Linked DNA regions of Bacillus pumilus. The protein of the gene in region 1 interacts with the protein of each later gene in a pairwise test. Links are inferred from orthologs where the notes say so. Each region holds a gene or a part of one and is shown on either strand. Other genes may lie near its edges. The genes, in order: ileS and rbsB.

The links.
Region 2: the proteins of ileS (region 1) and rbsB interact in binary tests that used the Escherichia coli proteins (3 or more experiments, as listed by UniProt). The link is inferred for Bacillus pumilus from one-to-one orthologs.

The regions. Positions count from the first base shown.
Region 1 is NZ_LT906438.1:1,494,638-1,504,490, reverse strand. What follows is about bases 2,484-5,791. They hold ileS (isoleucine--tRNA ligase), read right to left. Parts: upstream 5,450-5,791; coding sequence 2,684-5,449; downstream 2,484-2,683. Other genes in these bases: CKW02_RS07570 (TraR/DksA family transcriptional regulator), read right to left, coding at 2,484-2,523. Outside these bases: bifunctional pyr operon transcriptional regulator/uracil phosphoribosyltransferase PyrR, read right to left, coding at 1-505; CKW02_RS07580 (RluA family pseudouridine synthase), read right to left, coding at 676-1,590; lspA (signal peptidase II), read right to left, coding at 1,587-2,054; more of CKW02_RS07570, read right to left, coding at 2,149-2,483; CKW02_RS07560 (DivIVA domain-containing protein), read right to left, coding at 5,805-6,299; CKW02_RS07555 (YlmH family RNA-binding protein), read right to left, coding at 6,326-7,102; CKW02_RS07550 (YggT family protein), read right to left, coding at 7,156-7,437; cell division protein SepF, read right to left, coding at 7,444-7,902; CKW02_RS07540 (YggS family pyridoxal phosphate-dependent enzyme), read right to left, coding at 7,904-8,593; peptidoglycan editing factor PgeF, read right to left, coding at 8,600-9,391; CKW02_RS07530 (YlmC/YmxH family sporulation protein), read right to left, coding at 9,677-9,853. UniProt on the Escherichia coli protein: Catalyzes the attachment of isoleucine to tRNA(Ile). As IleRS can inadvertently accommodate and process structurally similar amino acids such as valine, to avoid such errors it has two additional distinct tRNA(Ile)-dependent editing activities.
Region 2 is NZ_LT906438.1:3,388,455-3,395,477, forward strand. The notes cover bases 2,567-5,393. They hold rbsB (ribose ABC transporter substrate-binding protein RbsB), read left to right. Parts: upstream 2,567-3,434; coding sequence 3,435-4,352; downstream 4,353-5,393. Other genes in these bases: rbsC (ribose ABC transporter permease RbsC), read left to right, coding at 2,567-3,421; CKW02_RS17720 (flavin reductase family protein), read right to left, coding at 4,427-5,029; alsR (acetoin biosynthesis transcriptional regulator AlsR), read right to left, coding at 5,095-5,393. Also shown: rbsK (ribokinase), read left to right, coding at 1-580; rbsD (D-ribose pyranase), read left to right, coding at 577-969; CKW02_RS17705 (sugar ABC transporter ATP-binding protein), read left to right, coding at 985-2,466; more of rbsC, read left to right, coding at 2,468-2,566; more of alsR, read right to left, coding at 5,394-5,991; acetolactate synthase AlsS, read left to right, coding at 6,142-7,023. UniProt on the Escherichia coli protein: Part of the ABC transporter complex RbsABC involved in ribose import. Binds ribose. Also serves as the primary chemoreceptor for chemotaxis.

The DNA.
Region 1 (9,853 bases):
CTTCATTCAGTTGAACCATAACTGTCTCTGCTTTTGATGTCGGAATGTTCTTCCCGATATAATCCGCTCGAATCGGTAGCTCCCGGTGTCCCCGGTCGACGAGAACAGCAAGCTGAATGGAAGATGGTCTTCCTACATCCACAAGGGCATCCATGGCTGCTCTGACGGTTCTGCCTGTAAACAGGACATCGTCAACGACAATCAGTGTTTTGTCATTAATGTCAGCTGGAATGTCTGCACCCTTCACAAGCGGGTCTTGGTTCTCTGTCTTTTTTGTCAGGTCATCACGGTATAGCGTAATATCAAGTTCACCCACTATGACTGGATTTCCTTCAATTTGCTCGATGCGCTCTGCAAGGCGCTTTGCAAGATGAATACCTCTAGTCTTGATCCCCGCAAGGATGACATCTTTCATCCCTTTGTTGCGCTCAATCATTTCATGTGCAATTCGGGTAAGCGCTCGTCTGATCGCTTGTTCATCAAGAATGACTGCTTTTTGTTCCATCTTTTACACCTCTTTTTGACAAATAAAAAGCCCCTTCTGCAAAGGGCAGAGAGGGGCGTTCATTTGTGCATACACGTGCACAAATTGATCCGTTATCCTTCTCAGCCTCTCTGGACTGTTTTAAAGAATCTTCATTTCTTCGTTTATTATTTCAAAAAAAGAACGGCCTGTCAATCGTTATTTCTTAATGAATCGATAAAAGCTTGCATATCAGCAGGAATCGGTGCTGTGAACTCGATATATTCTCCTGTTCTAGGATGATCAAATCCTAAAACACCTGCATGCAGCAGCTGACCATTGAAATCGACTGTCTTTCTCGGTCCATATTTCGGATCTCCTGCAAGCGGATATCCGATATATTTCATATGAACACGAATCTGGTGTGTTCTTCCTGTCTCAAGTCGGCACTCCACCACCGTGAAATCCTGAAAGCGTTCAATCACATCAAAGTGAGTGACGGCTTGTTTTGCACTTTCTTTTGTGACCGTCATGCTTTGGCGGTCTTTTTTGTCTCTGCCAATTGGGGCATCAATTGTGCCTGTATCATGCTGGATAATACCATGGACAACGGCCGTATATTTTCTTGTGACAGTTTTAGCCACAAGCTGATTGACGAGTGATTCATGCGCCATATCGTTTTTTGCGACCATTAACAGCCCAGATGTGTCTTTATCAATACGATGGACAATTCCAGGACGCATCACACCATTAATCCCTGATAAGTCCGTGCAATGTGCCATCAGGCCATTTACAAGTGTTCCTGACACGTGACCTGGTGCTGGATGAACGACCATTCCTCGTGGTTTATTCACCACTAGCACATCTGCATCCTCATAATAAATATCAAGATCCATTGGTTCTGCTTCTACATCTAGTACTTCTGGTTCTGGAATCTCGACTTTAATCTGATCTCCAGCTTGTACTTTGTAATTGGCTTTCACTTGTTTCCCGTTTACTTCGATCAGCCCATCCTTTACCCACTGCTGGACCTGGGTTCTTGACCATTCTGGTTCTGTCGTGCTTAGAAATTTATCAAGCCGTTCACTCGTTTGTTCTTCTGAAACGGCAATATTTACTTGATTCATGTAGTTGACTCCTTCGTTTTCTTTCCATCTAAAAGCATTTGAATAAAGAGCAGAATAACTCCTACACATAGAGAAGAATCTGCAATATTAAAGATTGGGTAGTGATAATTCCCAAAGACGAAATGAGCAAAATCTACCACTTCCTGACGGAAAACGCGGTCGATAAAATTCCCAATCGCTCCGCCAAGCATTAAGGCCAGCGCAACTCCAAGCAGCTTGTCCTTTTGTCCATGCTTTTGCAAATAATAAACAATTCCTGCAATAACAACGAGTGTGATCACATAGAAAAACCACATTTGTCCTTGGAGAATTCCCCATGCGGCGCCTGAATTTCGGTGAGACGTGATATAAAAGAAACCATCAATCACTGGATAAGAATCTCCGGGCATCATATTTTTGACAATGAGCCATTTTGTTAATTGATCTAAACAAATCATCACGAATGCGATTATGTAATAGAACACACACGTTCCTCCATCTTCATACTTTGATCTTTATGCATTTTATCAAGAAAACAGGAAGGAGTAAAGAAACTTTAGTTGACAGACAAAAACCTCCCTACATATGGAAGGCTTCAAAATGAGAATCATCTGATTCATGAGGATAAGGAGTGAATGCTTTTTTCTCGTATTGCTTATGATATAAAAAGTCGTCAGCCGTGCGGGCGGTAGGAAGAATACTCATTTGTTCAAGCGGAATGACATCACCTGTCGCCTCACATATACCATAGGTTCCTTGCTCAATTTTTGCAATAGCGAGAGACACATCTTGCAGCTCTTCTTTGATGTGATAAAGAAGCGTGGCCGTTTGGACCTCGCTCATTGAGACATGCTCAGCGGGTGAACGAAATGATGCGTATTCAAACAGTTTAGCTTGCAGCTCTTCTTTCATTTGAAGGAGTTCCGTGTAAATCGTCTCTAGATCGCCATTCATGTCGCTATTTCAACTCCTGCCCTGTCGTGATAATCATATTGTTACCCCGCCTGATCACTTTAAAGCCATAAGATTTTTCCTTTCGTTCTAAACGCTGTCATTTCCGCAAAAAAGAAAACACCCCGCATATGGCGGGGCGCCAGTTGGTCATATCACACTGTTAATTCTGGTAATATTTTTCCACGATTTCAGCATTTTTAAGTGACAATGTTGGGTATTTCGGATTTGCACCAACATCTTTTGAAATAATACGAGAACGTTCGCATAGTTCTCCTTCTGCTTTTTGAACCAAAATTCTTCCTGAAGTGTATTCAGGTGCTGATGTGTCAGCATTTTGCTCATCTTCTACCGTTAATTCAGAGATGATAAAGAGCTGCTTCACATCTTCTTTAATGGATGCAAGAAGGTTTTTCACTTCTTCTGTCGCATAAAGGGTCACACTTGCTTCAAGAGAACGTCCGATGACTTTCTCGTTACGCGCAATTTCGAGCGCTTTTAGCACATCGTCACGCACTTCCATAAAGCGGTCAAACTTCGCTTCTGTCGCTTCCGCTTGAGAAACAGCCACACCTTCTGGCATATCTGTTAACTGAACACTTGGCTCTTCAACAAAGCTTAAGTGGCTCCATAATTCATCTGCTGTATGCGGAAGAATTGGTGCAGTCAGCTTCACTAATGCCATTAATGTTTCGTAGAAGACCGTCTGCATGCTGCGGCGGTCCGGATGGTCTGCATGCTCAATGTACACGACATCCTTTGCAAAATCGAGATAGAAAGAGCTTAACTCAATCGTACAGAAATTGTGAATCGCATGATACACGACAGCAAATTCGTAGTCGTCATATGCTTTTTTCACTTTATCAATCAATTTGTTTAATTTGATTAAGATATATTGATCCACTTCACGAAGCTCTTCTACAGGTACTGCATGGACTGCTGGCTCAAAGTCAAAGAGGTTACCATGCAGGAAGCGGAAGGTGTTACGGATTTTACGATAGACCTCCGCTACTTGTTTTAAGATATCATCAGACACCGGGTGATCGGCTTGATAGTTAACAGAAGATACCCAAAGTCTCAGAATCTCCGCCCCAAGTTGCTTCGCTACCTTCGTTGGGTCAATCGTATTGCCTAATGATTTACTCATCTTGCGTCCTTCTTTATCAAGCGTAAAGCCGTGGCTGAGAACACCTTTATAAGGTGCTTTTCCAGTGACAGCAACTGCTGTTGATAAGGAAGAGTTAAACCAGCCGCGATATTGGTCAGAGCCTTCAAGGTAAAGGTCTGCCGGACGAACAAGGTCATCTCTTTCTTCTAAAACAGCTTGGTGAGAAGAACCAGAATCAAACCATACATCCATGATGTCCTGCTCTTTTGTGAATTCTCCGTTCGGGCTGCCTGGATGTGTAAAGCCTTCTGGCAAGAGCTCTTTCGCTTCTTTTTCAAACCAAATATTCGAGCCATGTTCTCTAAATAATTGAGAGACGTGCTGTATTGTTTCATCTGTGATGATTGGCTCACCATTTTCGGCATAAAAGACCGGAATTGGAACGCCCCAAACACGCTGTCTTGAAATGCACCAGTCACCTCTGTCACGCACCATATTGAATAGGCGTGTCTCGCCCCATGCTGGCACCCATTTCGTTTCTTTAATATTGTCTAGTAGCGCTTCTCTAAAGTCTTTAATCGATGCAAACCACTGAGCGGTTGCACGATAAATCGTTGGTTTTTTCGTTCTCCAGTCATGCGGGTAAGAGTGCGTGATAAAGTCGAGCTTTTTCAGCGCGCCTTTTGCTTCAAGCTGTTCTGTGATGGCTTTATTGGCATCTTCGTAGAATAGTCCTTCAAAACCAGGCGCTTCTTCTGTCATGACACCTTTTTCGTCTACTGGACATAGTACGTCAAGACCGTACTTCATGCTGACAATAAAGTCATCTTCCCCGTGACCTGGTGCTGTATGAACACAGCCTGTACCTGCATCCGTTGTCACGTGGTCACCAAGCATCACAAGTGAATCTCTACCATAGATCGGATGCTCTGCAACGACGTTATCTAATTCTTTTCCTTTTAATGTTTTCACGACTTCATACTCTTCAAAGCCAAGCGTTTTTGCCACTTGTTCAACAAGCTCAGATGCGACAACATATCGCTCAGCACCTACTTGAAGAACGCTGTACTCTAGGTTTGGATGAACACAAATGCCAAGGTTTGCAGGAAGTGTCCAAGGTGTTGTTGTCCAGATGATGAATTGTTCGCCATTTTCAAGTACGCCTTTTCCATCTTTCACTTTAAATGAAACGTAAATGGATGGTGAACGTTTGTCTTTATATTCAATTTCCGCTTCAGCAAGAGCTGACTCACTTGAAGGAGACCAGTTAACAGGTTTTAGTCCTTTGTAAATATAGCCTCTCTTCGCCATTTCACCGAAGACAAGAATTTGTTGCGCTTCATACTCAGGCTTTAACGTGACATATGGATTGTCCCAGTCCGCTCTGACGCCTAATCGCTTAAATTGATTGCGCTGACCTTCGATTTGCTTCCAAGCATACTCCTCGCATAGTTTGCGGAATTCAGCTGTCGACATTTCTTTACGTTTGACTTTTTTATTTTTAGTGAGCGCTGTTTCAATTGGTAAGCCGTGTGTATCCCAGCCCGGTACGTACGGTGCATGGAATCCATTCATTGATTTAAAACGGACAATAAAATCTTTTAGGATTTTATTGAGTGCGTGCCCCATATGAATGTCACCATTCGCATATGGAGGTCCATCATGCAAAATAAAGGTCGGGCGTCCTTTTGTACGCTCTAAAACCATTTGATAGATGTCTTTTTCTGCCCACTCCTCTTGGATTTCAGGCTCTTTGTTCGGCAAGTTCCCTCTCATTGGGAATTCTGTTTTCGGCATTAATAAGGTGTCTTTGTAGTTCATACCCATTCCTCCATATGCAAATTCTGATTAAAAAACAATAAAAAAAGCCCTCTCATCCCATAAGGGACGAGAAGGCTTGTCTCGCGGTACCACCCTTTTAGACAAGCGCTATGACACAGCCGCTTATCCACTCTAAAATCGTAACGTGATCAGACGCCTTTTCTTACTGGTCATTTCAGAAAAGGAACTAAAGGGGTGATCTCATTGCAGCGTCTCGTAATGTCAGGCTTCCACCATCCCTGATTCGCTTTATTACGCATATGACAACTGCGAGTGTCCCTTTCAAACGTTTATCTCTTGTTAATTTATGATGGTATTATATGCAACTTGTACACGTCATGTCAAGATGATGCGCTTATTCTTTTTCGTCAAAGACAGCGTCAACTTCATATTCCAGTAAATGATCCCAATCGTCATTTTTTAGAAGATCAAGCTGAGCTTCGATGAGCATTTGGAAGCGAGTTCTAAAGACCTTCGACTGCTTCTTCAGCTCTTCGATTTCCATCGCAATCTTTCTTGATTTAGATAGCGCTTCGTTAATAATACGATCGGCATTTTTCTCCGCTTCACGAATGATCAATTTCGCTTCTTTATCAGAATGACGTTTGACGTCTTCTGCTGCTTCCTGCGCCACAAGAATTGATTTGTTTAATGTCTCTTCAATTGTTGCAAAATGACCTAATCTTTCGTCAAGCTCGTTTACTTTTTCTTCGAGTTCATTCTTTTTGCGAAGCACGATTTCGTAATCTTTACGTACTTGGCTTAAAAACTCGTTTACTTCATCTTCGTCATAGCCGCGAAAGCTTTTTGTGAACGTTTTATTATGAATATCATTAGGTGTTAATGGCAACCTCGCCACCTCCAGATTCAAGTTCGTTATGTCAGAAGCTCAAATGTTACTTTAAATTTATCTTTTTTGGTCTTCCCATCAATCGTTTTGAGGCTAAAGCGGCCAAATCCCCTAACAGAGAGCTGATCGCCTTCGCCGATTGTAAAGGAAGGGTCCTCAGTGACTTTCCAGTTAACTTTGACAAGCCCATTTTTGACCAAAAGCTGTGCTTTTTGCCGAGACTGACGGCTGATTGCAGCACATACCGCATCAAGCCGCAGTGAAGAAATCGTATCTTCTTTGATGTCAGTCTTGCTCTTAACCGGCTTTAAATCTGCCTGCGTGATTTCCTCTAATGAAACGGAGGCTCTACCGACATGCGTCAGCTGCGCCCGAACAAAATCGGCGACATCACTCGTACAAATAAACTGCACATCTTCCTCTGAAAATAACAAATCTCCAAATTTTTGACGCTTCAAGCCTGTCCCAATCAGTGAACCAAGGAGCTTCGGGTGTTCTAACGAAATAAACTTTTTCGCATAGTTCACCTGAAAATAAGACAGCTCAGCATCCTGAGTAGCCGGTTGTAAATATTCAGGATAAATAAGAGCTCTTTTACGCTCCGCTCCTTCATACCCGCCAAAAAACATGATCCCAAGCTCATCAGCATGCTGGATGACGGACTGGGTAATAAACTGCTCACGCGGATCAAGAAAGTCTGTCAATTTCAAACGATACTGGTCGAGTGCGATTTTTTTCCAGCCTAACACTTGGTCGACAAATGGCTGTTCGTCTTTTCTAAAATGCTGATAGATATCGCTCATTTTGTTCCTCTCTTATGTAAAAGAGCCTGGCAGTGCCAAGCCCGGCAGCCTGTTTACATGATTCCTGCAATCATTTGATAAAGACCTCTCAATCCATATTCTGAAGCAAAGCGAATCACAAGCAATGCCACAATCGGCGAGATGTCGATCATGCCGATTGGCGGAATAATTTTACGAAATGGTTCTAAATACGGTTCGCAAATATTTGTCAAAAAACGGCCAATTGCTGTTTCTCTTGCAGATGGCACCCATGACATAAAGATGTAAATAATAATCGCGAATGAGTAAATCGTTAATACCGTTCCTAAAATACTAAAAATGAAATTTAGAATCACTATGATTTACCACCTCTGAGGTTCTTCCTCTGTCAAAAGTTCTGATATTGTGCCAGATACATCTACATTATCAGGTGTACAGAGGAATATATTCGAGCCAATACGCTGGATATCTCCACCGATTGCATATACAGTGCCGCTTAAGAAGTCGATGATTCGCTTTGCTTGATCGTGCTGAATGCGCTGCAAATTGACGACGACTGCACGTCTGTTTTTAATATGGTCTGCAATCTCCTGCGCTTCTGCATAAACACGCGGCTCACTTAACACCACTTTAGAGGATTTCTGCACGCTTTGCAAGCTGACGACATTTTGTTTTCCTGTCTGCGGACGCTCTTGAAATGCCGCTTTGTCCTTTGTTCCTTTTTCTTCTTGGACTGGTTCTCTTTCTTCATCAATATATTCGTACTCATACTCTTCATCGTCGAGAGTGAAAAAGCTTTTAAACTTATTTTTTATGCTCATGTCACGCACCTCCTGTTTCATTTCCAACAAGTGAAGAGCCAATCCGAACGAATGTCGCACCTTCTTCAATTGCGATTTCAAAATCATTTGACATGCCCATCGATAAATGCTGACAAGGTGCATTTACTTGGTTAAGATGTTTTACTTCTTCTTGAAGGTTTTTTAATGTTTTAAAGCAGTTTCGTATCACAGTGTGATCGTCTGTAAATGGAGCCATCGTCATCAGTCCAGCAATTTCAATGTGTTTGAAATCAGCGAGCTGCTTGACAAATGGGATCACATCTTCATTTTGTAAGCCATGTTTTGACTCCTCCAGCGATGTGTTCACCTGTACAAAACAGCGAACCGTGTGATCCGCTCTTTTTTCAATTTCATTCGCAAGAGAGATCCTGTCGAGCGAATGTAAGTAGTCAATGCTCTGAATGACAGATTTTACTTTTCGTGTTTGTAAACTGCCGATGAAGTGCCAGCTAATGCTTTCATCGGTTATAGCCGCTTGCTTTTCAAGTAACCCTTGGTCACGATTTTCACCAAAATGCAAAATTCCTGCTTCTTTGGCTTCTTGTGCTCGTTCAATTGAGACATATTTTGTGACAGCGACGACTGATATATCGTCTGGGTTCCGGCCGGCTCTTTTACATGCTTCGTTTATTTGTTCATTTATTTGTCTGAGATTCTCTCGTACATTCAATTGCTCTTATGCCTCCTTAAACCCGACAAAAGACATCATACGTCCTGTTTTTCCTTGATCACGCCGGTGTGAGAAGAATAGCTGATCATTGCAGCTTGTGCACATCGAACTGACATGTATGTTTTCTTCTTTCATCCCTGCATGAAGCAATACGTTTTTGTTTAATGTTTTTAAGTCTAATTTATATTGTCCTTGTGATATCTCGGAATACACATCCTCTGTCAAAAAGGGAAGCTGTTTCACTTGATTCAAGACCACATCATCAACTATGTAGCAGCAGCTGTCAATGGATGGTCCAATGACGACTTGTATTTGATCGGTCTTAGCACCTTCTTGATTGACCCATAGATCTATCATTTTTGCACCAATTTGCTTGACGGTTCCTTTCCACCCGGCATGGGCTGTTCCGATGAGTCCATGTTGCGGAGCTAGAAAATAAAGCGGAACACAATCGGCGAAACAAAGAGCGAGCATGATGTTCGGTTCAGACGTATATAAGCCGTCTGTTCCAGGCAGTGCCTCATGATAATGAAGACTTCCTCTTCCTCTTTGCTCCTTGGTGACTTTCTTGATACGGTCCTCGTGTGTTTGGTCTGCAAACACCCAATCAGAGAGCGGCACAGCAGTAGCATCTGCTATGACTTGACGATTCAGTTGGACACTAGAAGCATCATCTCCTACATGGAGTCCAGTGTTCAATGATTGATATGGAGAAAGGCTGAAGCCGCCATTTTTTGTCGTAAATCCGGCCAATACCTCTTTACCAGAACATGTCATGTTCGTCCAATCATGAATCATCATTGCATAAGGTGATTTCTGCTGAAAGGGGTCATAATTGTGTGTCAAAGCTGCCCTCCCACCTTTCATTCATCTCTCTTTATATCGCTCCTATTTTACCACAAGACATGCGTAGACAGTTAGTGGGATTCATTAAATATTACACTCAAATGTGCCCTTTCTACAGGTTTTTTTGCAAATTGATATGAAAACGTAATCTTTTTACCCGAAAAAGACATTGTTTGCTGAGAATGGAGAGCTTATGTTAAGGATCATTAAATGATTCATTGAGGAGTTATACGAATTTTAAGAAGGCAATCGGACAAGTATCACATCTTCGCCAATTTTTACTATATTTCGCCACGGGACAATCATTTCCTCTTCTTTTCCGAAAAATCCCATCATTTTACCTGTACCGCCGATAATGATTGCTTGTATTTTACCACTCGTAACATTAATATCAATGTCCCCAATGGTGCCTAG
Region 2 (7,023 bases), 1.9 Mb from region 1 along the record:
AGAAGGTGATAACAGCATTGTCGTGGTCAAAGGGGCAAATGACGAGGTCACTCCTGACTATGTGAGAGAAGCACTTTCTACAATAGATGATATTGGAATAGTGCTCATTCAGCAGGAAATACCTGAAGAAACGGTCGAAGCTGTCTGCGCCATTTGCAGTGAAAAAGAAATCCCTGTGATTTTAAACCCTGCACCTGCCCGCAAAGTATCGCAGCAAGTTTTAGACCAGGCTGCCTATATTACACCGAATGAGCACGAGGCTGTTCTCATGTTTAATGGACTCCCAATTGAAGACGCCTTGCGTCAATACCCTAACAAATTACTGATTACAGAAGGGAAAAATGGGGTTCGATATTTTGACGGATTGAAAGAAGTGCTCGTCCCAGGCTTTCCAGTCGAAGCAGTTGATACAACAGGAGCAGGCGATACCTTTAACGGAGCCTTGGCTGTCGCCTTAACAGAAGGCAAATCTCTCTATGACGCACTTGCATTCGCTAACCTTGCAGCATCAATGTCTGTCACCAAGTTCGGTGCACAAGGCGGCATGCCAACAAGAGAAGAACTGGAGAGAAAAAAATGAAAAAAAACGGCATCTTAAACAGTCATATCGCCAAGGTACTTGCTGACCTTGGTCATACAGATAGAATCGTCATCGCAGACTGCGGCCTGCCGATTCCAGAAGGTCCAGTCAAAATCGACCTGGCACTATCAATCGGCACACCGTCCTTTCAGGAGGTCACCTCCCTCCTTCTTCAAGAAATGGCGGTTGAACACATTACTGTAGCTAGTGAAATCAAAGAAGCCAATGAGCGAGATCATCTATTTTTAAAGAAAGCGTTCTCACAGCCATTACATGATGTAGACCACGAGACGTTCAAAGACATGACCAAACAGGCAAAAGCAGTCATTCGCACGGGTGAAGCCACCCCATACGCAAACTGCATTCTTCATGCCGGTGTCATCTTTTAAAAGGAGGAGCCAGATATGAACATTGAGATGCATAACATCCATAAGGCCTTTGGAAAAAACACCGTTCTTTCCGGGGTCTCCTTTGACCTCGTCACAGGTGAAGTTCACGCGCTCATGGGTGAAAATGGCGCAGGAAAATCAACTTTAATGAACCTGCTCACAGGTCTTTATTCATTAGACCAGGGAACGATTCAAATCGACGAGAAAGAAACCGCTTTCAAAAATCCGAAGGAAGCGGAACAACACGGTATCGCCTTTATTCATCAAGAGCTCAACATATGGCCAGATATGACCGTCTTGGAAAACCTATTCATCGGGAAAGAAATCTATACGAAATTTGGATTGCTAGACATAAAGAAAATGAAGGTTCTTGCCCAAAGCCAGCTGGACCGATTGTCTGTGAACCTCTCGCTTGATCAAGAGGCAGGCAGCTGCTCTGTTGGACAAAAACAGATGATTGAGATTGCAAAGGCATTAATGACGGAAGCGAAGGTCATCATCATGGATGAGCCAACAGCAGCTCTTACAGACCGTGAAATTGAAAAGCTCTTTCAGGTCATTGAATCTCTCAAAAAGGAAGGCGTATCCATCGTCTATATTTCTCACCGTATGGAGGAAATTTTTGCGATCTGTGACCGGATTACCATCATGCGCGATGGGAAAACGGTCGATACGAAAGCCATACCTGAAACAAATTTCCATGAGGTCGTCAAAAAAATGGTCGGCCGCGAATTAACAGATCGATACCCTGAGAGAACGCCTTCTTTAGGAGATACTATCCTTGAGGTGAAGCAAGCGACAAGAAAAGGACAATTTCAAGATATCAATTTCTCCGTTAAAGCTGGAGAAATCGTCGGTGTTGCAGGCTTAATGGGCGCTGGCAGGACCGAAATGATGCGGTCACTGTTTGGTCTTGATCCTCTTGATCAAGGGGAAATCTGGGTTCATGGGAAAAAGGCTATCATTAAAAAACCAAGTGATGCCGTCAAGCTCGGCATCGGCTTTATCACAGAGGATCGCAAAGATGAAGGACTCATGCTGGATGCATCCATTCGAGAAAACATTGGTCTGCCAAACTTAGAAAGCTTCTCTCCAAAGGGACTGATCGATAAGAAAAACGAACAAGATTTTGTTGACCTGCTCATCAAAAGATTGACGATTAAAACGGCTTCCTCTGAAATCTCGGCTCGAAGTCTCTCTGGTGGAAATCAGCAAAAAGTCGTCATCGCCAAATGGATCGGCATCCAGCCGAAGGTCTTGATTTTAGATGAACCGACAAGAGGTGTCGACGTCGGAGCGAAACGAGAAATCTACCAGTTAATGAATGAACTGACTGATCGAGGTGTTGCCATTTTAATGGTCTCCTCTGAGCTCCCAGAAGTTCTAGGGATGAGCGATCGAGTGCTTGTCATTCATGAAGGAACCATCAGCGGAGAATTAAATAAAGCAGACGCAACACAAGAACGAATTATGACACTAGCTACAGGAGGGAAGTAACATGAAACCACTTACTTCAAATGGACGATTTGACAACATCATGCAAAAGCTTGGGCCATTCTTAGGACTCATCATCCTTGTCGCCATTGTTTCTATTTTAAACCCAGCCTTTTTAGAACCATTAAACATCCTAAACTTACTGAGACAAATCTCCATTAATGCCCTCATTGCCTTTGGAATGACGTTTGTTATTTTAACCGGAGGAATTGATTTGTCTGTCGGTGCCATTTTAGCACTTTCTAGTGCACTGACTGCCGGATTTATCGTGTCTGGTATGGACCCGATTTTAGCTATTATCGTTGGCTGTATCATCGGCGCTATTCTTGGGATGGTCAACGGTCTTTTAATCACAAAAGGAAAAATGGCTCCTTTTATCGCAACACTTGCCACGATGACGATTTTCAGAGGGTTAACACTTGTTTATACAGACGGCAACCCGATTACAGGACTCGGTTCTAATTATGCCTTTCAGTTATTTGGCCGCGGGTATTTCTTAGGCATTCCTGTTCCAGCGATCACGATGCTTCTCACCTTTATCGTGCTCTGGGTGCTGCTTCATAAAACGCCTTTCGGCAGAAGAACATATGCAATCGGTGGGAATGAAAAAGCTGCGCTCATTTCAGGAATCAAAGTACCGCGCGTAAAAATTATGATCTATTCATTAGCAGGGTTCATGTCTGCTCTAGCAGGTGCGATCTTAACATCTCGTCTAAACTCAGCCCAGCCAACAGCTGGTACGTCCTATGAGCTTGATGCAATTGCTGCCGTTGTACTTGGCGGGACAAGCCTTTCCGGCGGAAGAGGGCGAATTGTCGGCACACTGATCGGGGTGCTTATCATCGGTGTCCTGAACAACGGTATGAACTTACTTGGTGTATCATCATTCTATCAATCTGTTGTGAAAGGGATTGTCATCTTGATTGCAGTCCTACTAGACAGAAAGAAATCTGCTTAAGGAGGCAGCTGCTATGAAAAAATATCTCATTCTCATTCTGACTCTCTCATTGTTCATGCTTTCTGCCTGCTCGCTAGAACCGCCAGAGTGGGCCAAATCAACAAAAGATGGGAAGAAAAAAGACATCAAAATCGGTCTCTCGATCTCGACCTTAAACAATCCATTCTTCGTTTCTCTTAAAAACGGGGTGACGAAAGAAGCGAAAAAGCTTGGCATCGAAGTCGTCATTGCAGATGCTCAAAATGATTCAGCAAAACAAACAAGTGACGTAGAAGATTTAATTCAGCAAGGGGTCGACGCATTACTTATCAACCCAGCTGATTCGTCTGCTATATCGACTGCTGTTGAATCAGCGAATGCTTCTGATATTCCTGTCATCACATTAGACCGCTCAGCTGAAAGCGGAAAAGTAGAAGCACTTGTTGCCTCAGATAACGTCAAAGGCGGCGAAATGGCAGCTAACTTTATTATCGACAAGGTTGGTAAAGGAGCAAAAGTCGCTGAATTAGAAGGTGTACCAGGCGCTTCCGCTACACGTGAGCGCGGAAAAGGATTCCATCAAATAGCAGATAAAGATCTAAAAGTGACTGCAAAACAAGCAGCTGACTTCGACCGAACAAAAGGATTGAACGTCATGGAAAACCTCCTTCAAGGAAACCCTGACATCAAAGCCGTTTTTGCCCACAATGATGAAATGGCACTTGGCGCTCTAGAAGCGATTCAAAGTTCTGGGAAAGACATTCTTGTCGTTGGCTTTGACGGAAACGAAGATGCACTCAGCTCGATCAAAGCAGGAAAACTATCTGCAACAGTTGCGCAGCAGCCAGAGCTGATCGGAAAACTAGCAGTCGGTGCTGCAAGCGACGTCTTAAAAGGGAAAAAGGTAGAAAAGAACATCGCAGCTCCACTGAAACTAGAACAGAAAAAATAAACACAAAACCCCCGACTTCCCTCGGGGGTACAGATGGTTGACAAAGGGCTTTAGTCCTTTGTCTTCTTTTCATTTCATTCTGGTCTTTTCAACACAAATGACGTCCCTAAATGGGCGTAATCATTTCCCGCTAAACGTGCGACTGGCTTTAATTCATGAGTCGAAACATATCCTTTTTCTGCATCATATACAGCCTCATCTAAATGCGCACACACAACCCGGCCAATGATATGATCGACTGTGATCTCCCCTTCATCATTTTGAAAGGTAAGATGCTTTTCAAGCTGACACTCAAAGCGAATACGCGCTTCCTGAATGCCCGGCACTGACACGACATGACTCTTTACTTGATGAAGACCGGTTCGATCCAGCTCACTCTCATCCTGTGGCAGCGTAGCAGCTGTTTCATTAATATCTTCTATTATCGCTTCATCACTCACATGGACCACAAATTCTCCTCTGTCAATCATATGCTGCGCTGTGTCTTTCATCTGACCTTCGCGTCGTCCGATAGAAACTGCGAGGAGCGGCGGGTGTCCGCTGATGACATTAAAGAAACTAAATGGTGCGGCATTGACAACATCGTCTTTAGACAGACTTGTAATAAACGCAATCGGTCGTGGAACAATAGAGCCCGATAATAATTTATATGCTTCTTTTCTTGATAGCTGATCCATTTGCAACGTAATCAATTCAGACACGCCTCCTTTTGGTGTATCGACATCATACCATACCTCTTTTTCTATGCCTCTGATTCAGGCTCGGTGCGATGCAGGATATGGTGGACAAGATGAAATAAAGCAGGATTATGATTTTCTCGTCTATAGGAAATCGTCCATTCTGCCAGAAGCTGTTCACCTTCAATGGACCGATACACAACATCTAGATTAAATAAACGCCGGGCTGATTTCGGAATGACCGCAATGCCGATACCAGCTGTGACAAGGCCAATCACCATTTGATATTCAGCCGCTTCCTGCACAATATTCGGAGAAAACCCGTACTTTTCACATAGCAGGACAAAGTGTTGATAAAGGGACGGCCATGATTCCTGTGATAAAGAAATAATCGGTTCATGACGAATATCTTCGATCGTGACCGCCTCTTTTTTCGCCAGCGGATGATTTTTCGGAATCGCAAAAATACATTCACTTTGCTTCATCAAACGGCTGACCAGTTCTTCATGAGGAGATGTAGGATGTAAAAAACCGATATCAATCTCCCCATTTAAAAGCGCTTCTAACTGCTGCGGAACAGAAAGCTGCTCCAGTTCAATACTGACAGAGGGATACAGCTCTCTGAATTCGCGTACAACTGGCGGCAGAATATCATACGTCGCTGTTCCAACAAACCCTATGATGATTCTTCCCAGCTCTCCTCTTGCTGTATGCCGGGCATGATCAACGGCTTTATCAAGCTGATGCAGCACACCCCGCACCTCATGTAAAAAGACCTTTCCAGCAGCTGTTAGCTCCACCACTCGCTTCGACCGGTGAAACAAAGGAAACCCCAATTCTTCTTCAAATTGCTTAATTTGCTGACTAAGTGGAGGCTGTGTCATATTCAACCGTGCGGCTGCTCTGCCAAAATGCAGCTCCTCCGCTACTGTGACAAAGTATTGCAAATGTCTCAGTTCCATCCTTTCACCCCTCGCACACTTATTCGTGAAACATATTAAAACCACGTTAAACAGATATTGGAAATTTTCCATTTTGAAATGTATAGTAAATCATATCATGAAAATATATTTTCATAAAAAATTTTACTTGCCGAAAGGAGTGCGGGGTAAATGAATTCTCAAGCACAACCCCTAACAAGACGAGGAGCAGAATTGATTGTTGATACGCTGATTGCTCAAGGTGTGACCCATGTTTTTGCAATTCCAGGTGCAAAAATTGACGCCGTATTTGATGTATTAAAAGACAGAGGTCCAGAGCTTGTCCTATGCAGACACGAACAAAATGCCGCCTTTATGGCAGCTGCTGTCGGCCGCTTAACCGGCAAACCAGGTGTTTGTCTCGTCACATCAGGTCCTGGCGCATCTAATTTAGCAACAGGTCTATTAACAGCCAATACAGAAGGTGATCCTGTTGTCGCAATCGCTGGAAACGTCATTCGTGCGGATCGGCTGAAACGAACACATCAATCACTCGACAATGCGGCATTATTCAAACCAGTCACAAAATACAGTGTTGAAGTACAAGACGTTCATAATATACCCGAAGCCTTAACAAATGCTTTTCGCGCGGCACAAAAGGGGCAGGCTGGTGCAGCATTTATCAGCTTTCCACAAGATGTCGTGACAGAACACACCACACAAATACCAGTGTCTGCTCACCCTTCTCCAGAACTAGGTCCTGCACCGGATGCTCTCATCAGCTCGGCTATCGCCAAAATTCAAAATGCACACTTACCTGTTGCCATTGTGGGAATGAAAGCAAGTCGTCCAGCTGCTGCAAAGGCCACAAGAACATTATTGAAAACACTTGGAATTCCATTTGTCGAAACGTACCAAGGAGCCGGCGTTCTCTCAAGAGAGCTTGAGTCTCAATATGTAGGCAGAATCGGTTTATTCCGAAATCAGCCGGGGGATCTTCTCATTGAACAAGCAGATGTCCTTTTAACCATCGGCTTTGATCCAATTGAATACGATCCAAAGCATTGGAATATT